DNA from 4 places in the Pseudoalteromonas sp. NSLLW218 genome. Region 3 is predicted to be linked to each of the others. Evidence: predicted binding sites of a transcription regulator. Region 3 holds the regulator's gene; each other region holds the start of a gene.
What was found. The regulator sigma-54, encoded in region 3, starts transcription at its own class of promoters, with help from an activator protein. The targets are predictions, from matches to a motif close to GTTGGCACGNNNNTNGNNT.
Positions count from the first base shown of each region.

Region 1 (5,218 bases), on a different contig from region 3:
CACCTTTAATAGTAAGAGTGCGCCCAGTTGTTTGTTCTACCTGCTGCGACACTTTATTAAAAATAGTATCAGTAGGGATTAAAAACGGTGCGGCAACAATTAGTGCTATACATAATAAAAGTATTACACCTACAATTTTAAGTAAGGTTTTCATGATCGTCCTTTCAAACGTGCAAATAATGTTCTTATCATAGCGAGTGTTAGCCTTAAAATCATTGTAGTTGATGTAAAAAAGCCACTAAAACTACTTTACCTGTTCTATATGAATCTTTCCTGAAACATTTTGATACCTTTAGGTTACAAATAAGTATTGACCCGATGATACCCCAAGGTTACATTGATACCCAAAGGTTACAAAAAATAAAATACTATCACAGGATGAATACTATGAAACAACAGGATATTAAAACTGAAGAACAATTTATGGGTCAAAACATATGGATTAGTTTAAGCGCAGGGATAGTTTGTTTACTTCTCTGTGTTTACTCACTAATAAAACAAGATCAACATATTGGAGGGCTTTTAACTGTTGGAATGGGCGTTTTTTTTTATGTAGTTATAGTGATTATTTACCTCATTAAAGGGGGCTTTCCGTTAAAAATGTATTTTCAATACGCTTATAAAGATGAGTTTCTAAACACCATTGATACTAATGCCTATAAACATTTAAGTTTTGCATTTGTATTTTGCCTTCTTGGAGTTTTTTATAAAGGTAATGAAATAGCTAGCGAGGTCTCGCATGCAACTATGGCAATATTCTACCTAGGTATCATGCTCTTGGTATATGGCGCTTCATTGCTTTGGCAAAATCGTGATTAGGAGAGGAAATGCAAAATAACATAGCAAAGTATCGAAAAGAAGCCAGGCTTTCACAGCAAGAACTTGCTGATGCTATTAACGTGTCGCGCAAAACAATAAGTACCGTAGAAACAAACCGGTTTACGCCGTCGGTAATAATTGCTCTAAAAATAGCAAAGCATTTTAATACCTCAGTCGAAGGTCTCTTTGTACTGGATGAAAATGATTGATACATGTTAAAGCATTAGTCTCATTTTATTAGCAAAAATACTGATTTAGTCACTTCAATTGCAACGTATGGAGGACAGCGCTGTTGTTATTAGCGTAATTGCGCTAAAATAGACCAGCAAAAAAATATATATCTAAACCGGAGATTCTACAAGGCATGAAAAAACTGCTAATTTCACCGTCAAAAATGACGCTAGGCGAACAAGAAAATCAAATCTATCAGAACATTCTGAAGCAATCTTCAGAGTTAAGCCTTAACCTTATGGCCGTGAAAGTAGAAAACCACCCTGATGATTTTTTACCTTGGTGTTACGAATTGCTAAGTGCAAGCAGAGATCGTATGAACTACGATTTACTAGAGCCACAGCAGTTACCAGTACTTAAGAAGCTACACGATCAGCTTATTTCAGCTATCAGCTTTTTACAGGTTAAAACTTTACGTATTGCTCCGTGGCCTGTTGTAAGTGTATTTGTAGAACAACACAAAGATGTTATTGCACTTGATGAACAGCTTCGTTTGGTAGACTACATCAAAAGCATTCGTGAACAGTCTCTTAAAGATATGATTCCTGAAGACTTACTTGCGTTTAGCGGTAAGCACATGGCATCACTTGATCCAAGCACATACAACTTTGACGTTGAATGGTTTGCATCTACAAAAAGTGCAAAGAGCTTCCATCAAATGCTTGGTGATTTACCAGGTGCTTTTGACGATGCACTAGTGAATATTCCACTTGAAGGTGATATTACTCAATACGAATATCAACAATTTGTTGCTGCTTATTCAAAAATATTCACCGACAACAACGAAAAACCAACACTTGCGCCTGCAACACGACTGCTTGCAATGCGTCGCCCTGATTTATTTACTCCGATTACAAATAATCGATTAGATGCATTATGTGGTGCCCTTGGTGTTTCTAAACTTAAAAATAGTGATTTTGAGCGTTACTGGCAAGATATCGTAAAAGGTATTCAAGCTATGTCATGGTACAAAATGGCTAAACCTAGTAATGAGTTAGAAGAACAATTGGTTGCTATTAAAGCATTAATTCCATGTTTCTTTCACTACGCTGATGCTAAAACACCAGATAACTCTAACTACATTAAACTGCTAACCAAGCCTAAACGTACTACAACTACTACAGGTAAAACTCAGCGTAGAGGTAAAGAGTCTGCAGAAATATTAGTAGACCGTGCACTTGCTGCTGACGATATTCCTGAGCATATTCGCAGTAAACGTGATTCAATTGTGAGTGAAGTACAAAAAGGTCGCAGCGTAAACGAAACAATTAGCCTTATGCGCACTATATTCGGTTAAAATCTTCTAATTTAGCCGTACTTTTATGGTGCGGCTAGGTTAATTTATGCACCAGCAATGTGCGCAACATCTTCCTTCATATTATACCCCCATCCTATTCATAAAATTCAAGCTCATGTTTTTAATAAATAAAAAATAATTTTTAATAAAAAATAATGAAGCTGGCACATACAGTGCAATTATCCCGTTAGTTAAACAATAAAAAGCCGTCAGCCTAAAGGTTCCGATTACATAATAAAAACCTTGGCGAGCAAAAATCATATAACGGGAAATGGACATGCTAAAACTAAAAAAAACAATCGCTATCAGTGCTATAGCATTAATGGGCGCAACATCTTTAACGTCAACAGCCGTACATGCTGAAGTAACAGCAAACGCAGCGGCAACATCAAACTACTTATGGCGTGGTCAAGAGCAAACTGGGGGCGATGCAGCTATTTCAGGCGGTATTGATTACGCTAATGAATCGGGCTTTTATGCAGGTACTTGGGCTTCAAATGCATCGTGGGCAGATGAAATGACTTATGAGCTTGACTTATATGCAGGCTTTGGTGGCAACATTAACGAAAGTGTTAGCTACGATGTTGGTTATATTTATTACGCTTACCCAGACGCAGCCTCTGAAGCAGACGCAGATTTCTCTGAAATTTACGGTAGCATTAGTGTTGAAGGCTTTACCTTTGGTGCTTCTGTACTAGCAACATCAGCTGCAAGTGGTGACGGTACAGACTTTGGTGATTCACTTTACCTGACAGCTGATTACGGTTTTGCTGTTGGCAGTAACGGCACTGAAATGGCACTTCACTTGGGCCATTACTCTGGTGACTTTATTGGTGATGACAATATCTTAGATTACGGTGTATCAATTTCGAAAGACGGTTTTACTTTTGGTTTGTCTGATACAGATATGGATGATTCAGATATTAAAGCTTACGTTGCTTATTCTGTAGACTTTAATTTATAAGAAAGAATGTGTTACTTGCTGCAACACGAAGGGCCTTTTGGCCCTTTTCTTGTTTTTGAACAAGCCCCTTCACACCTGTTAACAAACCGTTACAATTGAATGAAAACAATACATACATTTTCCTTTATTCTATTACCTAGTCACTGGGCATTTATAACTGCCTAGCCATAAAATAGGTATAAAGGAATAATAATGAAATCACCTAACGCGTTTAGCGCCCTACTCGATATTTATATAAGTCCTAGTAAAGCTTTCAATGGTGTTGAACACGCCAGAGGTTGGTCATGGCTTGCTTTTATAGTCATGTCTTTAGTTTCAATGGCGAGTATTTATATTTTTTATTCCACTGTTGATATGCAGTTTTTGATTAATGAGCAAGTAGCAGCATCAACTATTGATGCGACGATTGGCGAGCAAAAAATGATTCGCCAAAGTATAGAGCAAAATGCAGAAGGCCAAATATGGTTTGGTTTGTTTGGCGGCGTAATTGCGCTGGCTATCATGAATGCATTAATGGCACTTTATTATATGCTTGTGGCTAAACAGGATCCTGAATCAGAACATAGCTACGGAGCTTGGTATGGATTCTCTACCTGGACAATGATGCCAGTTGTTATTTCAAGCCTAGGAACAATTGCTCTTGTACTAAGTGCAAGTACAGATCAAATATCTCAACAAGCCGTATTTAGCTATGCATCTATTAACCAATTAATAATAGGACTTGAAATTGGCCATCCTTTTTATAGCTTATTAGAATCAATAAACTTGTTTAGCTTTTGGAGCATTGCGCTGGGAATGATCGGCTTAAAATGCTGGACTAATTTTTCAACTAACAAAGCACTCCTATTCTCTGCTCTTCCTTCAATTATTATTTTTGGTATTTGGGCAATCATTGCAGCAAGTTAACTCTTAAGTGGAGGTAGATACTAGCTCCACATTACTTAATTCACGGATAGATAAAATGAAAAAAGCAATAATCATCACACTCGCTGTAGGCGCATTTATAGCCCTAATTGTGTCAAAGCAAATTTCTGGCGATGAAAAACAAGCCGAAGTAAATATTGCTCAAGTAGAGCTTGGCGACATTGCTGACTCAATAATGGCTTCAGGTAATTTAGTTTTTAATACACAAGTGCAATTACGCTCTGAAGTGACAGGCCGAGTGGATAAAATATTTGTTCAAGAAGGCCAAGGAGTTAAACAAGGCGATATGTTAATGCGCCTTGATACAACTGCTTTTGAATCAGAAGTTACCCGCAGTAAAGCAATCCTTCGCGCCACAGAGATTGAAATTAAACATAGTAGAACACGCCTGACCAATCTAGAGCGACAACTTAAAAGACAAAAAGACTTATACGATGTAGGTTTAGGTAATCAAGAAAGCTATGAGAACATTGAAAGCGCACGCGATCTAGCTAAAATCGATATTGAGTCACGAATAGAGTCGTACAACCAAGCACAAGCGTCACTACAAATTGCGCAAGATCGCTTAAGTAAAAGTGTATTTAGAGCTCCAATGAGTGGCTTGCTTGCATCTGTAAATATTAAAGAAGGTGAAACCGTTATAGCTGGTACTACTAATATTATTGGCTCTGATTTAATGCTAGTAGCCGATCCTAGCGCTATCTTAGCCGAGCTACGTGTGGATGAAACCGACATTGCGAGTATTAAGCTTAACCAAAAAGCGAATATTTATGCGGCCGCATACCCTAATAAACCATTTAGCGGCACAGTAATCAATATTGGTACTTCAGCTAAAAACCAAGCCGGCTCTCAAGGTTTATCGTTTAAAGTAAAAGTATTACTCGATACTACTGAGCGCCAGCTATATGCAGGAATGAGTTGTAGAGCAGAGATCGCAACAAGCATTGCCGAAAACGGTTTAAAACTTCCAATAGAAGCAATCC
Region 1 covers NZ_JADYWO010000014.1:99,150-104,367, reverse strand. The annotation lists gene I6E80_RS18490 (AsmA family protein) at 1-154, opposite strand, end outside; gene I6E80_RS18485 (hypothetical protein) at 388-819, shown strand; gene I6E80_RS18480 (helix-turn-helix transcriptional regulator) at 828-1,028, shown strand; gene I6E80_RS18475 (hypothetical protein) at 1,184-2,347, shown strand; gene I6E80_RS18470 (TorF family putative porin) at 2,625-3,311, shown strand; gene I6E80_RS18465 (YIP1 family protein) at 3,504-4,217, shown strand; gene I6E80_RS18460 (efflux RND transporter periplasmic adaptor subunit) at 4,273-5,218, shown strand, end outside.
Region 1: the regulator sigma-54 is predicted to act here: its motif matches at 2,508-2,526, upstream of I6E80_RS18470 (TorF family putative porin).

Region 2 (5,218 bases), on a different contig from region 3:
TTTTTGACCATGAAAGTAGACGTGATATCCCATTTTTTGTACATCTTCTAATGGGAATGCTTCGTCGTGAACTTTAATCTCTTGCAAGCCAATAACGTCTGGTTGATGTTTGTCGATAATTGCTTGTAATTGGTGAAGACGAGCACGCAGACCATTGATATTGAAAGAAATCACTTTCATAAAATTTACCTTAAAATTGGTTCTATTTAATAGCTTAAATTGTATCAGTAAATACGCGTACATAACATGACTGAATTGAGATAATAGCTGCGTAAATGTTGATCAAATGATGGGTAAAGTTTAAACATTGTGAATACAATATTAATTATTTAAATAAATAAAAAATTCAATTGAACTTAACTTTATTGAATATATAATGCGCGAAATTCACTTGTTTAGCTCGTTCAAATAGGATCTCTCATGAAAACACAACTACTTTTAGCCACTGCTTTACTAGCATCTGCAACTGCGTCAGCACAAAGCAATACTTACTTTAGCCAAGATAACAAAATTGAGTCTAAGTTATGCGTACTAAGTGCAAACGAAGGCTTTAGCGTTGCTCGTAAAGAAGCTGCCCAGCACGGTGTTTACCTATCTCGTTTTTCTAAAAGCATTTTATGTAATGGCGAAGATATTCGTGATATTGCTAAAAAAACGACATTAAGCAACGCATCAGTTGAGAAAGTAGAAGTATTTGCAAAAGACGCTCAACAAGAAACTCAACTATGTATGACGGCTTTAAAACAAGGTTTAGCACCTGTTCGTCAAAAAATTGGTAACCTAAACTCATTAAAATGTAATGGTCAAAACGTTACTGAGTTTGTTAAACGCTACCAAAACGCAGCAATCTAATTATTAGCTTAACTATAATAAGTAAATTTGAAATGCCTGGTTTTTACCGGGTATTTTTTTGCAAAAATTACAAGGTTGTTTGCAAAGCTTGCAAGCTTAACTTATTGAAACTGTTTAATAAATATACCGATCGAGATTAAGTTATTGATTATTATAAGTTAACTATTATTGGCATTGGATTTGTATTAGTTAAAGTGACATTTAATTAATTACGAAGGATACGTCTTATGAAAAAGTTAACATTAGCAGCCACTATTTTAGCATCATTAAGCCTAGCGGCTTGTTCATCTAATCAAGGTCTTGAAAGAATAGACAGTGACTTTGCAAGTTTAGATAATGATAGCGATGGCTACATCTCAAAAGTTGAAGCTGATGACGATAGCATTTGGGGCCATTTTTCAAATATTGATACCAATATGGATAACGAAATTAGCCGCAAAGAATTTAACACTTATATGAAGCTTAATAATGGCAAAGTAGCCACTGATTCTGAAGTAAGTGAGTCGGCATTTAAAGCTGAAATTGCTAAATTCGATAAAATTGAAAGCAGCTTTGCAAGTCTAGATAACGACAGCAATGGCTATATCTCGGTAGTTGAAGGTAACGATGATGATATTTCAAATCATTTTGGTTACATGGATAAAAACCAAGATAAGCGCATCAGTAAAAGCGAGTTTATGGGTTACATTAAAAAATACGGTAACGCAGTAGCTGAAGATGATGCATTAGAAGCTTTTAAAAGTAACTAATAGTTACCATTTTAATAAGTAAGATTAAAGCCAGTGCTAGTCACTGGCTTTTTTGTGTTTTAAATTTAGTTATTTGATAGATATATTTTCCTAGTTTGGTGTTGTTCTGTCATAATAGATGGCTGTGTATTTTTATTTGTTAAGAGTGTGTATGGCGGGTCGACGAATTAGTGATGAACAACTAGTTGAGATCATTGAAGCAGCTATTTTTGTTGCAGATAAGCCTGTTAGTAAACGCCACCTTAAAGACATCGTATTAATAGATTTAGCTATTTCTATGGCACGAATAAATGACGCAATAGATACAATACAAGAACATTTTCAAACTCGTGGTATTCGCTTAGTTGAGGTTGGTAGTGGGTATCGGTTTCAGGCATGCAGTAGTTTAAGCCCTTGGTTAAATAACTTGTGGCAAGAACGTGCACCAAAATACTCGCGTGCTTTACTGGAAACATTATCACTTATTGCATACAGGCAGCCCATTACACGCGGCGAAATTGAGCAAGTAAGAGGTGTTACTACGGGTTCGAATATTATTAAAACCTTACTCGAAAGAGAGTGGGTTAAAGTGGTAGGGCATAAAGAGGTTCCGGGTAAGCCGGCTTTATATGCAACTACTAAGCAATTTTTAGATTATTTTTCGTTAACTGGGCTTGAAAATTTACCTGCGTTGCCAACAGAGCAGCAAAGTAAAATTAACCAGTTATTGAGCGATCCTTCTGTGAGAGAACCATCCGAATGAGTATTATACAAGGTGAAAAGTTACAAAAAGTCTTAGCCCGTGCAGGCGTAGGCTCACGCCGTGAAATGGAAAAATACATTGACGCAAACCGCGTTAGTGTAAACGGTAAAGTGGCAAAGTTAGGTGACCGTGTTGAAGAAACCGATTTGATTCGTGTTGACGGACACAGTGTAAAAATTGAAGAAAAAGCAGACCGAATCTGTCGTGTGATTATGTATAACAAACCAGAAGGTGAGTTAAGCACACGTAAAGATCCTGAAGGACGTCGTACTGTATTTGATCGACTTCCGCGTATTGATGGCGATCGCTGGATTGCGGTTGGTCGACTAGACGTTAATACATCAGGTTTGATGCTCTTTACAAACGATGGTGAACTGGCAAACCGTTTAATGCACCCAAGCTATGAAGTAGAGCGTGAATACTCTGCGCGTGTATTTGGTGAAGTAACCAATGAAACGGTTAAAAACTTACTACGCGGTGTTGAGCTTGAAGATGGTCCAGCCAAATTCACGACTGTAACCCCTATGGGTGGTGAAGGCGTTAACCGATGGTTTAACGTAACGTTAAATGAAGGACGTAACCGTGAAGTTCGTCGTTTATGGCAGTCTCAAGATGCGGAAGTATCTCGTCTTATTCGTATTCGTTACGGTAAACTAGAGCTTGATAAGCGCGTGCCACAAGGTGGTTGGATGGAGTATGATTTAGAAACAGTCAACTACTTGCGTAAAACCGTTAAATTAGGCCGCGAAACACAAACTAAGCTTTCTGTTATGCCTGAAAAACGCAAAGATAAACGCGCTAAAATCAACCAAATTCGTAAAGCAGTTAAAAAACACAATCAGCGTGTTAAGCCGACTAAACGTAAATAATTAATTAGTTATTTATTGAACACAAAAAAGCCGCTAATTGCGGCTTTTTTAATGTGTGTTGTTCAAACTATTTAAACTCTAAATTACTTTTTTACTTGAGCATCTAACGATTCGCCATTCACTTCACTTGAATCGTCACTCATTAGATATAAATATGTAGGCATTAAATCCTCTGGTGTAGCAAGCGTTTCTCTATCTTCGCCAGGGTATGCAGCTGCACGCATAGAGGTACGCGTTGCACCTGGGTTAATACAGTTTATACGAATATTCGTTTTACCTACTTCACATGCCCATGTTTGCATCATACCTTCTACTGCGAATTTTGAGATGGCATAAGGCCCCCAAAATTCACGACCTTTGCGGCCTACACCTGATGACGTGAATACTATCGATGCATTATCAGACTTACGAAGAACAGGAAAAAGTGCTTTAGTGATCATTGCTTGTGCAGTCACGTTTACTTTCATTATGTTTTCGAACGTAGATGAGCAAAAATGTTCAAGCGGACCGAGTGACCCTAAAATACCTGCATTATTAAGCAATCCATCAAGGCGTCCAAACTGATATTCGATTGTTGCAGCAAGGTCACGGTAGTTTTGCTTCGTAGCGCCTTTTAAATCCATAGGGACTATTGCAGGTTTAGGGTAGCCAGCATTAACAATTTCATCGTAAACACATTCAAGTTTATTAGTTGTTTTTCCTAATAAGATAACTGTAGCGCCGTATTTTGCATACGTAATTGCTGCAACTCGGCCAATACCATCACCGGCGCCTGTTATTAAAATAACTTTATCTTTAAGTGCGTTTTCAGCTGCTTGATATGTGTGCATAAAAGTACCAATTCATATAATTTTTTTGATTTTAACATAGCGAAACGTGAAGTAATCGAATTTATTGTAAAATTAGGTGGCGAAAATAGAAACTTTACGTTAAGTTTAACTGGTCTAATGTCTCATTAATAATCTGATTACATTGTTTTAACTTAATACACTGATTAAACACACTATAAAAATAAAATACGTGCGGAGCCAACAATATGAAAAAAATGCTACTTTCACTCTCGGTTACAGCAGCTTTAGCAGGCTGTGGCGGTGGAGAAACGTTAACAGATGTCAAAAACGACACAGCACCAGTCATTCCTACAGCAACAGTTACATTTGACCCAGCGGCAGGTATCTTATCAGTTCCTAATGATTTATTAATGAGCGGAACTCAAGACGGTACACTTAATATTCCTGGAGAATTAGATGACAATAATGTGTCTATTTCGCGCGCAGCTTATGCAGACCCTCAACTTGCACTAGGTGCACTTGATGGTTGGTCTTCGCAGGTTCCTTATAAAATCGATTTAACATTCCCACCAAATGTTAGCTTAGATGAAACGTCTGCTGGAACACCTGGTACAGTAAGAATTTTTGAAGTTGTAATGGGTGCAAGCTTAACTGACGCAGAATGTTCAGTTGTAGCTGCCGGTACAGCTTGTAAATTGGTCGGTGAGCTTACTTTTGGTGTTGACTTTGTTACTCAAGCTTCTGGTGATGCCGTTGCAATTATTCCTTTAAAACCATTTACGGCAGGTAGCTCATACATCAATGTATTAACTACAGGGCTTAAAGATTCATTAGGGCGTTCTATTGAGCCTTCTTCTACTTATGGATTGGTTAAACAAGAAGCGCCATTAATTACAGAAGCCCAACTTGGTTTGCAGGGGGCTGTTAACAGTTACGAAAATGTAGTAGTTAGCTCAGGCGATATCACAAAAGAAGATATTATTTTTTCTAGTGCGATGACTATTCAATCAGCAGGTCCTGTACTTGGGACAATTAAAAAGTTACTAGCTGCAAGCTTGCAAGAGCCAGCGTTACCAACGCCTGCACTTCAAGTTCCTGAACAACCTATGGTAAATGTACAACAAGTATTTGCTTCTCAGGGTGTAGAAGTCTCTGCTGCATTCTCTGGTGTGCAATATCAAAAAGGTAGCATTATGTTACCGATGTATTTAGGTA
Region 2 covers NZ_JADYWO010000003.1:176,769-181,986, reverse strand. The annotation lists gene xthA (exodeoxyribonuclease III) at 1-180, opposite strand, end outside; gene I6E80_RS05570 (hypothetical protein) at 421-852, shown strand; gene I6E80_RS05565 (EF-hand domain-containing protein) at 1,080-1,601, shown strand; gene scpB (SMC-Scp complex subunit ScpB) at 1,753-2,343, shown strand; gene rluB (23S rRNA pseudouridine(2605) synthase RluB) at 2,340-3,212, shown strand; gene I6E80_RS05550 (YciK family oxidoreductase) at 3,296-4,042, opposite strand; gene I6E80_RS05545 (VolA/Pla-1 family phospholipase) at 4,249-5,218, shown strand, end outside.
Region 2: the regulator sigma-54 is predicted to act here: its motif matches at 1,020-1,038, upstream of I6E80_RS05565 (EF-hand domain-containing protein).

Region 3 (5,218 bases):
GGAGCTGTTTTTGCGAGCATGCGCCTAACTTGAACAAATTGACCACTATTGAGTGACTTAGTCACCTGTTTTAGTTGCTGTAGTGGGTAATCTTGTTCAAAAGCTTCAGGCATTGGCGTCCTTTATAAATTTTTATATTACTTTATGGGGAGAGGTGAGTTAACTGGCGTCACTAACCGTATTTATATATCTGTTTTAGTTGAGGCGTTAGTAATGCGAGCATTATTTTTATAACTGTTTATTCTTGCTCATTAAAACGTTGTGCTATTAACTCTCCAACAGCATGTAAAGCTTGCTCAGAATCCGGGCCTTTGCATACAACTTTTACTTCTTTGCCTTGGCTACTTTCAAGTAACATTAGTGCAAGTACGCTATCGCCCGCGGCTTCTTTATCATCTTGAAATAATGTGATTGTCGCATCAAATTGTACTGCTAACTGCGCAAGCACAGTAGCTGCTCTAGCGTGTAAGCCTAATTTGTTTTTTATTAAAAAAGTGTCTTCACAGTGCATAACTTACTCTACCTAAGCTGAACAGGTGATTATTCAGCTCTATTATTTTTCTTGTTCACGATGGCGAATTTTTACATTGGGATGTGTCATTGCAAAACTTTCACCGATAGTTTGCGCTAAATATACAGAGCGATGTTGTCCGCCTGTACACCCAATAGCAATGGTTAAATAACTGCGGTTATTTCGCTCTAAGTGCGGTAACCACGTTTGTACAAATGTTTGAATTTGCCATGTGAATTTTTGTACTATGCTGTGATTGGCCAAATAATCTTTAACGGGTTGATCTAACCCATTTAAAGGTTTTAATTCAGGTTCCCAGTGTGGATTTGGTAAAAAACGCGCATCAAATACATAGTCTGCTTCTTTTGGTATACCGTGTTTAAAACCAAACGATTCAAACGTGACAATTAGTTGCTTATCTTTTTTACCTAAAATCTTTTCACGAATAGATTCAGCAAGCTGGTGAACGCTTAAATCAGTTGTGTCTATCATAAAGTCGGCGCGGGTGATTAATACATCAAGTAATTCTTTTTCTTTTTTGATGGCTAAATCAAGAGGCAGCGAGTCAATTGATAGTGGGTGTAACCTGCGTGTTTCTGAAAAGCGTTTTATCAACGTTTGATCGTCGCTATCTAAATAAAATAACGTAGGATTTGCAAAGCCTGGTAAGTATTCAAGAATATCGTTAAATTCATCTTGCTCTTTAGGGATGTTTCGCACATCAATGCTAACAGCAATTTTATCGTAGCTATCAGACACACTGCGAACTAATGAAGGAAGCAAGTTAACTGGAATATTATCTACGCAATAATAGCCTAAATCTTCTACAACGCGTAAAGCAACCGACTTTCCAGAACCAGAACGGCCGCTTATGATAATTAACTCCATTTAACACCCTTTATAAAACTATGATTGATCGACAATAACTTGGTAAAGCTCAGCATCTGATTTTGCACAGCGTAACTGTTTACAAAAATCTTTGTTGTTTAGTTTATCAGCAATGGTTGCGAGAGTCTTTAAGTGCTGTTGGTTATCGCCATCTGGTACGATGAGTGCGACAAAAATATCAACAGGACGATTATCTATTGCATCAAAATTTATTGGAGTTTCGCTAACGAGTACTAAAGCTAAAGGCTCTTCTGCACCGCTCATTCGACCATGAGGAATGGCAATGCCACGGCCAATACCTGTACTACCCAGTTTCTCTCTACTCATTAAAGCAGTAAGGATATCCTGTTGCGGTAAATACGGAAGTTTGTCGTGAGCAAGTTCGCTAATGAACTCTAAAATCCTTTTTTTGCTATTAAAAAGGACCGCAGCTTTGCTGCAGTCCTGGCATATAAGTGAGCTTAATTTCATCATATTAGTGTCGAGCAAGCTTCTCTTTGTGTTTAATCACTTGTCGATCGAGCTTGTCGATCAACGAGTCAATGGCGGCATACATATCTTGATGTTCCGTAGATGCAAATAGCTCAGCACCACTTACATGTATTGTGGCTTCTGCTTTTTGATTTAATTTTTCTACATCGAGAATGACATGAACATTATTAATATGATCAGAGTGTCTTTCTAGCTTCGCAAATTTGGTATTAATATAGTCTCTTAGTGAATCGGTTAATTCTACGTGACGACCAGTTAAGTTTAGTTGCATAAGCATTACCCTCTTTTTTTTGCGTCTTAGATCAAGCTTTTACGTTGATTTGACGGTGGAATAGCCAGAGATTCGCGGTATTTTGCGATTGTACGTCTTGCTACTTTAATTCCTTGCTCAGCCAATATATCCGCTATTTTACTATCACTCAATGGTTTTGCTGAGTTTTCTGCAGCGATTAATTTGCGGATAAGTGCACGAATTGCTGTAGATGAACATTCACCACCGTTTTCGGTGCTTACATGGCTTGAGAAAAAGTATTTAAGCTCAAATATACCACGGGGTGTATGCATATACTTTTGAGTTGTTACGCGCGAAATTGTTGATTCGTGCATTTCTACCATTTCAGCAACATCATTTAAAACCATCGGTTTCATTGCTTCAGGGCCGTGTTCAAAAAAGCCTTGTTGTTGCTTAACAATACAATTAGTTACTTTTAATAGCGTGTCGTTTCTACTTTCTAAGCTTTTAATAAACCATTTAGCTTCTTGTAAATGCGAGCGAATAAACTGGCTGTCACCACTGGATTTTACAGTGCGAGACATTGCAGCGTATTGGCTATTAACACGAATTTTAGGCATGCTATCTGGGTTTAACTCAACAACCCAGCGGCCTTTAATTTTTTTAACTGACACGTCTGGAATAACATACTCAGATTCTTCTCTTACAATAGTATCTGCTGGCTTAGGACTAAGAGTATGGATTAATGTCATTACTTCTTTAAGCTCTTCTTCTTTGAGCTTGGTTTTCTTCATTAATGTACGATAGTCACGAGCAGCTAATAAATCAATATGCTCGGTTAAAATCATTTTTGTTTCATTAATGTAAGGTGTTTCTTTATCAAACTGGTTAAGCTGAATACACAAACACTCTTGTAAACTACGTGCAGCAATACCAACAGGATCAAACAGTTGGATGCGCTTTAATACAGCTTCAATTTCATCAAGTTCGACTTCGTTATCATCTTCGTTTTCTTGATTAAAGCTTTCTAAAATCTCTTCGCAGCTTAGTGTTAAAATACCTGAATCATCAACTGCTTCTACGATGGCAATAGCAATAGCTTCGTCTGTAGGGCTAAATGGCGTTAATTGTAACTGCCACATTAAATACTCATGGAGCGTCTCTGTAGAGGCACCTTGATAAATTGATTCATCTTCAGGCATTGGACCCGATGATGCTGCAGGAGCGGCACTCATGTACTCATCCCAGCTAACATCCATAGCCATGTCGTCACTTAGCGTGTCTTTCGCAAGTGCTTCACCACTATCTTGTTCGTATTCGCTTGGAGCATCATCGGCAGATGCGCTAACAGTTATGTCATCGGTATCAGCTTTTTGCTCGTTTTTGCCAGCAGCATCTTCTGAGTAGTCTTGTTCTTCAACCTCTAATAGCGGGTTGCTGTCGAGAGCTTCTTGTATTTCTTGCTGGAGATCCAATGTACTGAGTTGCAACAAACGAATAGCTTGTTGCAGCTGTGGAGTCATTGTAAGTTGCTGGCCCATGCGCAGCTGTAGTGATTGCCTCATGTATCTCTAACAATCCTTTTATGTTGTTATAATTAATACTAGCAGATGCTTAAAGACATGGCGTAAATGTTACAGCCTAAATTGCTCGCCTAAGTAAACATCGCGTACTGTTTTATCATTTAATACGTGTTCTGGAGTACCTGATGCAATCAGCTCCCCATGAGAAACAATGTAGGCTTTTTCACAAACATCAAGGGTTTCTCTTACGTTATGGTCGGTAATTAATACTCCAATCCCACGATTTTTAAGATGTTCTATTATTTTCTTTATATCTAATACTGAAATTGGATCAACACCAGCGAACGGTTCATCCAGTAATATAAATTTAGGATCTGCTGCCAGCGCACGTGCTATTTCAACACGACGACGTTCGCCACCTGATAATGCCATACCTTGGCTATCACGAATGTGTTGTATGCTAAATTCATCTAACAATTTATCGAGAGTGTCTTCTCTAGCTTGTTTATTTAACTCTTTGCGCGTTTCTAAAATTGCCATTAAGTTTTGATAAACAGTTAGCTTTCTGAAAATTGAAGACTCTTGCGGTAAGTAGCCTATGCCTAATCTAGCACGACTATGCATAGGTAAAAGAGTAATATCGTTATCATCTATCGATATTTTACCTTTATCGCTGGGCACAAGACCTACAATCATATAAAACGTGGTTGTTTTGCCTGCGCCGTTAGGGCCAAGTAAGCCAACAATACTGCCAGCTTTTACTTCAAGGCCAACGTTTTTTACAACTTCACGGCCTTTATAGCTCTTTGCTAATAGTTCTGCTTTTAATGTGCTCATGGTTGACCTTTGTCGCTTTTTTTACTTTTTTTAGTTTCAATGGGTACTAAAATTGTATGAACGCGGTCAGTTGAGTTTTCATCTTTTTCGGCACTGATTAGCTGTTGCTCAATGTCGTAGGTAATGCTTTTAGCATTTATTTTTTGTCCTGCTTGCGATACCTGTGCATTACCAACAAGCGTTAAAAAACGCTTAGATACATCGTAACGTACTTCGTCAGCACTGGCGCTCATAGTCGTGCCGTCTGATTGCTTCTCTTCAAAGTGGGCAGGGCTACCAGTGGCAATTAATAATTGCTTATTATCACCAAGTTCATCGCGTTTATGTACTTCGAGACGGTCGGCTGTAATACGGCGGTTACCGTGAATAATTTCAACGTTTTTCTCAAAAATCCCGACATTAGCTTTTAATTGACCTTCTTGCTTATCGGCGCTTATTGATATTTGATTTGCAGCAGGCTGTGTATTTGGCTCTGCAGCACTGCTATTAAATGCTAGTATAAGTGTAGGAATAATAAGTGATTTTAATATTTTATTGGTCATAATATATGGTTCGCGTATGGTTAATTAGTTTTATCACTTCGGTTTTTAAGTCGGCTTCTAGGCCTTTGCCGGTGATTTTTAAATTGGGTCCAGTGATGATAACGGGTTGCTCCGAGCGCATTGTTAATAGCTTTATATCTACCTGAATATTATCAGCATTGATTTTGTCTATCATGGCGTTATCGGTTAAGTT
Region 3 covers NZ_JADYWO010000001.1:273,626-278,843, forward strand. The annotation lists gene mgtE (magnesium transporter) at 1-113, opposite strand, end outside; gene I6E80_RS01170 (HPr family phosphocarrier protein) at 239-511, opposite strand; gene rapZ (RNase adapter RapZ) at 554-1,399, opposite strand; gene ptsN (PTS IIA-like nitrogen regulatory protein PtsN) at 1,418-1,870, opposite strand; gene hpf (ribosome hibernation promoting factor) at 1,875-2,162, opposite strand; gene I6E80_RS01190 (RNA polymerase factor sigma-54) at 2,189-3,688, opposite strand; gene lptB (LPS export ABC transporter ATP-binding protein) at 3,758-4,483, opposite strand; gene lptA (lipopolysaccharide transport periplasmic protein LptA) at 4,480-5,025, opposite strand; gene lptC (LPS export ABC transporter periplasmic protein LptC) at 5,015-5,218, opposite strand, start outside.

Region 4 (5,218 bases), on a different contig from region 3:
ATTGCAGTGTTAAGTACTGAAAACCAGCCAATAGGGCTACTTCACAGAGATCAATTAACAGAAGTTTTTGCAGCGCCCTATGGACATGCCCTTTACGATAAACGCCCAGTTACTGCACTTATGGATAAGCAGCCCTTAGTCGTTGATGAAAACCAATTACTCGATACCGTAAGTAAGCAAATAACTGAGCAAGACTTTGATATACGCCGCCATATAGTGATAACTAGAGAAAAAGCTTATTTAGGATTAGCGCCGCTTCGCGATATTTTAAAACACATAACCGAAGAAAAAATACGTCATGCACAACATGCTAATCCGCTTACCATGCTCCCTGGTAATGTAGCAATTAATGAGGCTATAGAGCAGCGATTAAGAGGTAGTAATTCGTTTTCACTCGCGTATATAGACCTTAATCATTTTAAGCAATTTAATGACTTATATGGCTACGCTAGCGGCGACAGTGTAATTAAACTATTAGCTGATGTAACAGTGCAAGCGTGTAAAAATAGTGCTAACTTTGTAGGGCATATAGGTGGCGATGACTTTATGGTGGTGTTTGATCAGCACGACGCTGTTGATATATGTAATACCATTATTGAGCAATTTGAACACCAGTCTCGTATATTTTTTACACCTGAGCACATAAAGAGCAAAGGGTATTGGGCCACAAATCGTGAAGGAGAAAAGCAATTTGTGCCTTTACTAACGTTATCGATTGGCTTAGTTGTGCCTGATTTACAGCAATGTAAAAACAGCCATCAGGTTGCAGCACTTGCAACTGATGCTAAAAAAGAGGCCAAACGTTATCGCCATAGTTATTTGTTTATTTGCAAACGTAAAGGGCCAGCACCCGCTGTGGTGCGCTTAGCAAGCAATAAGCAGGTGATTTAAATAAAGTAGGTAATTGTTATGTTGCCAATAAAAATTTCAATTAGTGTATTAACTCTGTTTGTAAGTTTTGCACTTGTGGCGCAAGAGCAAATAATTAATGTAGCTCAAAAGCAAGATGTTCAAAATGCTCGTGAAGAGTACCTTAATGAGCTATTGGTACGTGCACTTGAGAGTGTTAACTATCCCAGTGTTATCCGAATGACCCCTATATCAGATCTGCAAAAGCGTAAGTTAATAAACCTAGATGATAACGAATTAGATATGTATTGGAGTATGAGTAGTCCAGAGCGAGAGACGCTCGCTTTGGCAATAAAAATTCCACTATTTAAAGGCTATATAGGTAAGCGAGCTTTATTAACTAATAAACAAAATGTAGCACGTTTTAAAAACGTAAAAACTCTTGAGCAGCTAGGAGAGTTTTCAGCAGTGCAAGGTCACAACTGGCCAGATACAAGAATCATGTCGTACAACGGGCTACATGTAAGGCCGCTTACTAACTACCAAGCCATGTTTACTCTAACAAGCCGTGGGCGAATAGATTACTTTCCTCGCTCGTTTATTGAGGTTAATTCCGAACTTATCGAAAACAAGCAAAGTAACCTTGTTGTGGTGCCAAACTTGTACATAAGCTACCCAACGGGTATTTATTATTTTGTGACTAAAAGTAAACCTGAATTGGCAAAGGCTATTGAAGAGGGGTTAATTGTGATGCAGAAAAACGGCGAGTTTGATGCATTATTTGATGAATACTTCGCAAAGGATTTAAATACTTTACCGTATACAAAAGGCAAAACGGTTGAGATTAAACTCGATAACCCTTATTTTTAGGCACAAAAAAAGGAGCCTGAGCTCCTTTTTAGCATGCTATTAATAGCATTAAATTAGCGAAGTAACGACTCAGTTAATACTGGACGAATTTCACGAATAATTGCTTGGGTCAGTTTTGGTGAACCACAGATGATATTGCCGCTGTGGCTATAGTTATTACCACCAGCGAAATCTACAACCATACCGCCGGCTTCTTTAACCATTAGTTCGCCCGCAGCAGAGTTCCAAGGTTTTAAACCAATTTCAAAAAAACCATCAACACGGCCAGCTGCAACGTATGCCATATCTAAAGCAGAACAACCTGCGCGGCGAATGTCTGCAGTGTGTACAAACAATGCTTTAAACGCTTCAGTGTATGCGTCCATGTGGTTTTTGTTTTTGAAAGGGAAGCCAGTAGCAAGTACAGTGCCTGCAAGGACCGTTGTTTTGCTAACACGTAGACGTTTGCTGTTTAACTGAGTGCCTTGTCCGCGAGACGCAGTGAAAAGCTCGCCACGAATTGGATCATAAATAACAGCTTGATCTAAACGACCTTTAACTTTAAGTGCGATAGAAACCGCGTAATGAGGGATACCCTTGATGAAGTTAGTTGTTCCATCGATAGGATCTACAATCCATTGGTAATCATCATCCTTGCCTTTATGCTCACCTAATTCCTCACCAACAATAGAGTGAGTAGGGTAAGACTGTAAAATAGTGTCACGAATTACGGCTTCGGCTTCTTTATCAATGTTGGTTACTAAGTCGTTAGCGCCTTTTTGTTGCACTTCAACTTTTGATAAATCTTCACTTGCGCGAAGTAAAATTTTGCCTGCGTTGCGCGCAGCGCGAACCGCAATGTTTAACATTGGATGCATGGTATTACCTTTGGGTTGTAAAAGAACGTTTATATATTTCAGCCGGCGTATTTTAGCGACTTTTGACATAAAGTAAACAATAAACCCCAAATACTTGTGCTTGTTTTTTATACAAGATTGAAATGTTTATATATTTTTAAAAAATAATAATGAGCAATTAATAAGTCATTATGTTCCTTTATGTGTTTATTAAATCGAATTAATTTTAAATAACGCTTTACCTAAAGTTAGCTTGAGGTTTTATCGTGCTCCTAACTTAATTGATAGGACAACATTATGTATTTAGAGCACGTAAACTTAGTCGCGCGTGATATAGATAGTATGCTTAAATTTTACCGAGCTGTATTTCCACATTGGTCGATTAGAAGTGAGGGCAGAGGCGATTGGCATGGAAAACCAAGACGCTGGGTACACTTTGGGGATGACACGCATTATATTGCGATAAGCGATCATGGTGAGGGTGAAAACAGAAACTTATCGGGCCATCAAGTTGGTTTTGCACACTTTGCTTATGTAACTAGTAACTTAAATGAAGTAGTAGCACGCTTAAATAAAACGGGTTTTGGGATAAGTAAGCAAGGTAGTGAGAACCCTTTTAGAAAGAATGTTTACTTTATTGATCCCGCAGGGTTTGAAGTAGAATTTGTAGAATATTTAAGTGATATACCAAGTGAGCGAAATAACGATTTATAATAGGTTAAGCACCGCAAAGTGCGGTGCTTAACGAGGCTTTATGAACGATTATTTCCAGCGCCAAGTTGTGTTTTTAGCTCATTAGCAAAGCTCATAAATTTTTCTTTGATTGTGCGCTTTATTTTTACTTCAACCGATCCCATAACTGCCTTTCCTTCAATGTGAATAGTAGGACCTTGGCGTTTGTTAAGCGACACAGATTTATTTTCAAGACTACTTAAAATACAAAACATTTTAGACACTACATTTACATGCTCTGGTACGTAAATCTCATCACTACCAAAAATACAGTTAACGTGAATAGTTACATTTTGATGCGCAAAAATGGCATCGGTAAAATCTAGCACCACCGATCCCATAAAGTTACTCAAATATATATTCTTTGGCACGACCCACTGACCGCTTCGCTCGTTAGAGCCTAAAATGCTGCGTAATGTAAAATCATCATCACTGTTTTGTTGTGCACTATAATGTGGTGTAAATTGCGATTGTTTTTCTGCTTTATATTGCTGATCAGTATTAAGTGTTAAATCTTCTACTAAGGCTAAAAGAGCTTCGTTATTAGGTGCATCCATCGCGTTATCTAAGCGTCTCTCAAATGCATCAACAGAAATCACCCCATGACTGTAATTATAAATTAATTGATCAATTACTTGTTCGCGTACTTGCTCTATTGGGCGGTCTTCGACTTTTACAGACATGGGGCATTCCTTATTATATTTGCTATTAATACTGCTTCTGATGTTTATATGCAAAGCACGCACCAAATATAATAATCTTAATTATCAATAGTTTAATTTTCAATGATGTTTTATGTTTTGTTATATTAACGATAGATTAACCAAAAATGCAATTATCTAGTTATTTTCACTATTTGAGAAAGTTTTACCGAGTAGCCTGTAAATAGTTACACAGCTATAGATAGTGCCTTATCCCAGAATTACATCAAGCTATTGAAATATATATAGAAATAAAGTTGGCCTAAAGCTCGCATTAGTTAAAGTGTCTTTAATCAAAAGGAGAAAGATTATGAAAACATTTAACAAATCTATTATCGCAGCTCTAGTTCTTGGTACTACGGCTATGGGTGCCCAAGCAAACAGCTGGGAAAACGAAAGTAAAGATGCTTGGATTGATGGTAAGGCAGAAACAGTTCTACTTATGAACACTAATCTAAACAACTTTGACATTAACACTGATGTAAAAAATGGCAAGGTAGTACTTACAGGTAAAGTTAATAGCGAGCTTGATAAAGAGCTAGCAGAAGAACTTGTACTTAGCCTAGATGGCGTATCTGATGTTGAAAACAGCCTTACCGTTGTTAAAAGCATGGACACAAAAGATAGAAACAAAGACATGACGGACGATGATGATAACGACCTAACGGACGCTAAAATCACCACTGTAATCACAACTCGCTTCCTGTTTGACTCAGAAGTTGGTGGTACAGACATCGATGTTGATACCGACAACGGTATAGTAACTCTGAATGGCTCAGTAGAGTCTGAAGCTGAAAAACAACTAGCAGTTAAAATTGCTAAAAATGCTGAAGATGTTCGTGACGTAGTTGATAAACTATCTATTACTGCTGAATAACACAGTATAGTTAAGGCCCACTAACACTGGGCTTTACGCCTTTTTAATGCTTAATTTAAATGGAGTTTAATCATGGATATTATTCGTATAATACTTTCAGTTTTATTGCCGCCATTAGGTGTATTTTTGCAAGTTGGCTTAGGTATGCATTTTTGGCTAAATATTTTATTAACACTGTTAGGTTACTTCCCAGGGTTAATACATGCAATCTACATTATTGCGAAAAAATAATGACAGATTATATATTGTGTAAGCCGACTACTGAGGTTTAGCTAAATAAAAGCTTCAGTACTGATCGGCTCACAATATTAGTTTTTAAAGTAAATATTTATTATCAAAATCTAATTTTTAAT
Region 4 covers NZ_JADYWO010000006.1:221,596-226,813, reverse strand. The annotation lists gene I6E80_RS11210 (bifunctional diguanylate cyclase/phosphodiesterase) at 1-891, shown strand, start outside; gene I6E80_RS11205 (ABC transporter substrate-binding protein) at 910-1,719, shown strand; gene suhB (inositol-1-monophosphatase) at 1,773-2,576, opposite strand; gene I6E80_RS11195 (VOC family protein) at 2,853-3,269, shown strand; gene I6E80_RS11190 (LiaF domain-containing protein) at 3,308-3,970, opposite strand; gene I6E80_RS11185 (BON domain-containing protein) at 4,299-4,865, shown strand; gene I6E80_RS11180 (YqaE/Pmp3 family membrane protein) at 4,938-5,096, shown strand.
Region 4: the regulator sigma-54 is predicted to act here: its motif matches at 4,245-4,263, upstream of I6E80_RS11185 (BON domain-containing protein).